2 linked regions of the Alkalihalophilus pseudofirmus genome follow. The protein of the gene in region 1 interacts with the protein of each later gene in a pairwise test. Links are inferred from orthologs where the notes say so. Each region holds a gene or a part of one and is shown on either strand. Other genes may lie near its edges.

Region 1 (3,331 bases):
TTTGCCAATTACTAGTTCAATTAATCCATCTAAATCTTGATTTTGTACATTATTAATCGTTATGTTAATGGTACTGCAATGGAAATGAGGGTGCCGATATCAATTTTCGATTGAATCTGCAGCTCTCCTTTGAGCATGTTGACCCTCTCCCTCATACCCATGAGGCCAAATGATCCTTCTTTTAGTTTTGATGTATCAAATCCTGCGCCATCGTCTTTAATGATCATTATAACCTTTGTAGGCTTAATTTCAATTTTAACTTGGATTTCTGTAGGGTTCGCATGCTTATAGGCATTTTGTACCCCTTCTTGAATTAATCGAAACAACGCTACTTCATATTCTTCTGGAATTCGTTGATCACGGCCCAAATGCTGAAACCTGACAGCAATGCCATTGTGTTCTTCAAAATTTGCTAAATACTTCTTTAATGTAGGAATTAATCCTAAATCATCTAACGCCATCGGTCTCAAATCGTAAATAATCCTTCTCACTTCCGCAAGTGAACTTTTTACCATTTTTCTAAGGTCACGAATCTCATTTAGCGCATCTTCAATGCCGCGATCATGATAAATTCGTTCTATTAGCTCAGACCTAAGCAGAACATTCGCCATCATTTGAGCTGGTCCGTCATGAATTTCCCGGGAAAGCTTTTTCCGTTCTTCTTCTTGGGCCTCAATAATTTTAAGGCCAAACCTTTGCTTTTCCCTCGCATCTTCAATAACTTCGCCTACTTGCTTCAAATCACTGGATAAGAAGTTGTAGACAACAGCCATTTGACTGGCTAATTGCTCCGCTCTCTCAATCGTTTCATTTAAATTAATCAGCCTTCGTTCGATATGGTCACGACGCTCTCGAAGTTTAATTTCTTCTTGCTGCAGTACGGCTACCTGCACTTGAAAATCATTTGCCTGTTCGTATGCCGATTTCACCTCTTCATGACTATAACGATCGAACGCTTTACTTACTTCCACTAAGCGATTTCTCGCAAATTTTGCATGTAAATGAGTACGATCTGTTCTTTCAATAACGCCGGCCACTTTCATTCTGACATCCTGAAGCTCTCTTTGAAGCGATTGATACTCCTGCCTCGATTTTTCACCAATGTCAAAGATCTGTTCCCGGCTTTGACCCACCGTCTCTAATGTTTGATCAATTATCTTGTCTAACATGTTCTTGTCAGTCAAGGCTCTCACCAACCCCCACCGCCTTATACTGGCGCTAACTGGTGCAGAAATTTAAAGCTTGTCCATTTGCTTCATGATAAAGTTTCCGCTATCCTTATCTTACAACAATAGGACGAAAAAATCGTTACTTATTCCTAACGTCCTTTTACTCATCTCCACTGCTTTATCGGATGACTACACTATAGTACCAAACCTTTATTACATAGCGATAACGCTGATTTGTAAAACTGTGAAAAAAAGAGGAGGATTGGTGGTCTTGTTACCTATTTATTACACGATAAAAGACCGGGGAGAGCATGAAATTATCATTCAAAAGTCGCGCTTTATCTCCTACTTTTCTCGCGCGACGACCGAAGAAGAGGCTCAAGCCTTCATTGAAGAGATAAAAAAATTAAACCGTGATGCTACTCATAATTGCTCTGCTTATTTAATTGGAGAAACTGACAACATCCAAAAAGCAAATGACGACGGTGAACCAAGCGGGACAGCTGGAGTTCCGATGCTTGAAGTGTTGAAAAAACGTAAATTAAAAGATGTGGTTGTCGTCGTAACGCGTTATTTCGGTGGAATTAAACTTGGGGCAGGCGGACTAATCCGTGCATACGGCGGTGCTGTCAGCGAGGGCTTGAACGCAGTTGGAGTGGTCGAGCGTAAGCTTATGTGTGTCATGCATACACAACTTGATTACCACTGGCTCGGCAAGGTTGAAAATGAATTAAGACAATCAATCTATCAACTAAAGCAGATAGATTACCTTGATCAAGTGGATGTGCAGACCTATGTGGCATCTGATGAACTCGAAGGATTTGAAGAGTGGATGACTAATTTAACGAATGGCCAGGCGGAGATTAAACGCGGGGAAGAAGTGTATTTAGAGACGGATGTTTGATTTGGGACTGCCCCTCATTTTACGTGAAGAGAGAGGCGCATTTAACCAAATAGTTGATACAATAACATGCTAAACAGACGCAATTCCAGCTTGAACCGGCGCATAAAGAGGCAACTGACGCAATTGCGCCTGCCTTCGACACATATAGAGAGGAGAGCGACGCGATTCCGCACGAGAAGGACGCAATAACACCTTCAATCGACGCAATCGCGTTCAACTCACTCGCTACACCTCACCTGATTACCTTTCACATCTCCTCAATCATCAACCGCACTGCACGCAGCATCTCCTCTTCACTCATACTCGCTAATCCAGGTTTTCCAAGAGCCATTTGCTGGCTTCCTGGCACGTGGATAAATCCAGCAGGTATATTTAGATCTCGTCCCTTCAAATAGTGGAGTGTTTGATACATGATGTTGTTGCAGACATATGTCCCTGCTGTATTTGAAATGGCTGCAGGGATCCCTGCTTCTGTTAATCTATCGACAAATGTTCGTATAGGCAGCGTCGAGAAATATGCTGCTGGACCGCCTTCGACAATTTCCTCATCTTGTTTTTTTACACCATCATTATCAACTTCGCCATCGTTGCAATTGATCGCTACTCGCTCTGGCGTAATGCGGTTGCGACCTGCGGCTAGACCGAGCATAATCACTGCATCCAGATTGGTTTCTTCTATCTTTTCTCGCACTTTGCCAGCTGCCTCACTAAATGTCACCGGCAATACTGCGACCTTCACTTCATATTCTCCAATGACTTCCCCATCAATAGCTGCTGCTATTTTGCGGGTTGGGTTGTCTTCATGATCTAAAAAGGGTTCAAATCCGGTTACTAGAATTTTCTTCATTTATCTTCTCTCCTAATTAAACAAATAAAAGAGGCAGAAACGAATGTCTCTCCCTCACAAAATCATTTTGTAATATAAGAAAATGAATCTTTATATTGCTTCAGCTCAATATTTACATCGGCTGAAATAATGCCTTCTATTTTCGCTAATTCCTTATTTACAAAGTGAACGAGATCATCATTATTTTTGAAATAGGCCTGCATAATCAAGTCATGCTGTCCGGAGAATGCACCGACAAAGCGGACTTCCGAGAAGCGGTTCAGCTCACGGGCTATGCTCTCTTGGTAACCGAGTTTGGTTGAGATGCCGATAATCACTTGGACGTTTAAGCCAATTTTATTTGGGTTCATATGGATAATGAATTCAAAGACATTATCTTTTAGCATCCGGTTAATCCTTGTACGGACGGTT
Region 2 (3,272 bases), 1.0 Mb from region 1 along the record:
GGGGCTGTTGCAAATCTAGTGAAACCGCTTGTGAAGGAAAACGTATGTATTGTAAGCGGGTTAGCTCTTGGCATTGATACGGCAGCTCATCAACAGACCATCTCGCAAAATGGACATACGATCGCTGTGTTAGGATCTGGCTTTCATCACTTCTATCCAAAAGAGAATAAAAATCTTTTCACTTACATGGCTGCCCATCAGCTTGTGATAAGCGAATACCCTCCGCATCAACCTCCAGCAAAGTGGACATTTCCAGCAAGGAATCGCATAATTAGTGGGTTATCAAAAGGGGTTTTGGTCATAGAAGCAAAAGAAAGAAGCGGCTCTCTTATTACGGCCGACCAAGCATTAGATCAAAATCGTGATGTATTTGCCGTGCCTGGTCCTATTGACAGCGAGTTATCAAAGGGCACAAATCAACTGATTAAAGAGGGAGCAAAATTAGTAGTAGAAATGAGTGATATTTTAAACGAATGGACATAAAATCGTCATAAAATTTCCGAGTTTCTTCTATATAATATAGTCGTTTTTTGTCAATTTCCATACGTTTTAATACGAAATTTTTAAACTCTTGTTTGACAAATGGTAAAAGTCTGTTTAATAATAGGGAAGATTTTAATTTAACTTCGAGAGAGGGAGCTGCTTGTTATGGCCGATTATTTAGTAATCGTTGAATCTCCCGCCAAAGCAAAGACCATTGGTAAATATTTAGGCAAAAAATACATTGTAAAGGCTTCAATGGGACATGTCAGAGACTTACCAAAAAGTCAAATGGGAGTAGATGTTGAAGAAAATTTTCAACCAAAGTATATTACAATCCGCGGGAAAGGCCCCGTGTTAAAAGAATTAAAGACAGCTGCTAAAAAAGTGAAACGAATTTATCTCGCAGCTGACCCCGATCGTGAAGGAGAGGCTATCGCTTGGCATCTTGCCCATAGTCTTAATATTGATGAGCAGTCTGATTGTCGCGTAGTGTTTAATGAAATTACAAAGCAGGCAATTAAAGATGCATTTAAAACACCGAGAAAAATTAATATGGATTTGGTAGATGCTCAGCAAGCACGACGCATTTTAGACCGTTTAGTTGGTTATAATATTAGTCCTCTTTTATGGAAAAAAGTTAAAAAAGGATTAAGTGCAGGTCGTGTTCAATCTGTCGCCGTCAAAATGATTATTGAGCGTGAGAAAGAAATACAAGCGTTCGTACCTGAAGAATATTGGACCATTCAAGGAAAGTTCTCATTAGGGGATGAGGCTTTTGACGCTAAATTTTACGGAGTAGACGGCAAGAAGCAAGAACTTAAATCAGAGGAAGAGGTCCAAGCGGTTTTAAAGCAATTAAAAGGTAAGTCGTTTGATGTGGCATCTGTAAAAAAGAAAGAACGTAAAAGAAACCCTGTAACTCCATTTACTACCTCTTCTCTTCAGCAAGAGGCTGCAAGAAAGCTGAATTTTAGAGCAAAGAAAACAATGATGATTGCTCAGCAGTTATATGAGGGGATTGACCTAGGCAAGGAAGGGACAGTTGGTTTAATTACGTACATGCGTACCGACTCTACACGAATCTCAGAGACTGCGCAAAATGAAACAAGGCAATACATTGTAGAACAATTTGGGGAAGAATACACGAGAGTAGGACAGCGTGCGGTGAAGAAAGATAAGAAAGCACAAGACGCTCACGAAGCTATTCGCCCTACTGCTGTATTTAAAGATCCTAAAAGCTTGAAGAGCTATTTATCACGTGACCAGCTTCGTTTGTATCGTCTAATCTGGGAACGTTTAGTTGCAAGTGAAATGGCTCCAGCTATTATGGATACGATGTCTGTGGACCTTGTAAACGAAGGAGTACTATTTAGAGCAACAGGTTCGAAAGTGAAGTTTCCTGGTTTTATGAAAGTGTATATCGAGGGAAATGATGACGGAAAGAAAGAGGAAGACCGTCTGCTGCCTAACCTTGAAGAAGGTCAAAAAGTAAAGAAAGAGTCTATTGACCCGAACCAGCACTTTACTCAGCCCCCGCCAAGATATACAGAGGCGAGACTAGTAAAAACGATGGAAGAGTTAGGGATTGGCAGACCGTCAACCTATGCACCTACACTTGATACGATTCAAAAGCGTGGATATGTGGCTCTTGAAGAAAAAAGATTTATTCCGACAGAATTAGGTGAAATTGTATTAGAGTTAATCGTTGAATTCTTCCCAGAAATTTTAGACGTGGAATTTACAGCTAAAATGGAAGGTGACCTCGACTCTATTGAAGAAGGGAATCATGAATGGGTCCACATTATTGATGGTTTTTACCAAGGCTTTGAAAAGAGACTTAAGGTTGCAGAAGAAGAAATGAAAGAAGTCGAGATAAAAGATGAACCTGCTGGTGAAGATTGTGAAAAATGTGGACATGAAATGGTGTATAAAATGGGACGCTACGGAAAGTTCATGGCATGTTCTAATTTCCCAGAATGTCGAAACACAAAAGCAATTGTAAAAGATATCGGTGTGAAATGTCCGACGTGTAAAGAAGGAAATATTGTAGAGCGGAAAAGTAAGAAACGTCGTACATTTTACGGATGTGACCGCTACCCAGAATGTGAATTCATCTCATGGGACAAACCAATTTCTCGTCCGTGTCCAAAATGTTCGGCGATGCTCGTTGAGAAGAAAACGAAAAAAGGTGTCAATGTTCAATGTTCTTCATGCGATTACAAAGAAGAAGCAAATTAATTTGTTTTTGTTGAATCTTGACGAAAAAAGTATTATGATGTACTAGGATTCATAGAAAGTCATGGTGAGCACGTACTCACCAGCAAAGAATGGTTAGTTGATACAATTGCCACAAGGTGATTGAACAAGGAAAAACCAAGGGTCTGAACCGCTAATGTGCAAGTACTCACCAGGATAATGGATCGCTTCGTTATCTTGTCCTTGCCTTAGTCACCGTTCAGACCTTTTTGAATGATTTTAGAGTGGAGGCGTTAAAAAATGGATCAACAACATGTAAATGTGATCGGTGCTGGCCTTGCTGGAAGTGAAGCGGCTTGGCAGCTAGCGAAGCGCGGAATAAATGTACGATTATACGAAATGAGACCTGTAAAACAAACACCAGCACACCATACAGACAAATTTGCTGAGCTTGTATGCAGTAACTCTTTGCGTGGAAACAGCTTAACAAATGCGGTTGGTGTATTAAAAGAAGAGATGAGGAAGCTTGATTCGGTTATTATTTCATCAGCTGATGACTCTTCTGTACCTGCTGGTGGAGCCCTTGCTGTGGA

Evidence for each region.
Region 2: the proteins of PQ478_RS19060 (region 1) and topA interact in binary tests that used the Escherichia coli proteins (3 or more experiments, as listed by UniProt). The link is inferred for Alkalihalophilus pseudofirmus from one-to-one orthologs.

The regions. Positions count from the first base shown.
Region 1 is NZ_CP117835.1:3,619,908-3,623,238, forward strand. The notes cover bases 258-3,256. They hold PQ478_RS19060 (YigZ family protein), read left to right. Parts: upstream 258-1,440; coding sequence 1,441-2,073; downstream 2,074-3,256. Other genes in these bases: PQ478_RS19055 (sensor histidine kinase), read right to left, coding at 258-1,184; pcp (pyroglutamyl-peptidase I), read right to left, coding at 2,321-2,920; PQ478_RS19070 (Lrp/AsnC family transcriptional regulator), read right to left, coding at 2,983-3,256. In the rest of the region: more of PQ478_RS19055, read right to left, coding at 60-257; more of PQ478_RS19070, read right to left, coding at 3,257-3,331.
Region 2 is NZ_CP117835.1:2,599,723-2,602,994, reverse strand. What follows is about bases 245-3,184. They hold topA (type I DNA topoisomerase), read left to right. Parts: upstream 245-648; coding sequence 649-2,721; downstream 2,722-3,184. Other genes in these bases: trmFO (FADH(2)-oxidizing methylenetetrahydrofolate--tRNA-(uracil(54)-C(5))-methyltransferase TrmFO), read left to right, coding at 2,980-3,184; dprA (DNA-processing protein DprA), read left to right, coding at 245-483. Also shown: more of dprA, read left to right, coding at 1-244; more of trmFO, read left to right, coding at 3,185-3,272. UniProt on the Escherichia coli protein: Releases the supercoiling and torsional tension of DNA, which is introduced during the DNA replication and transcription, by transiently cleaving and rejoining one strand of the DNA duplex.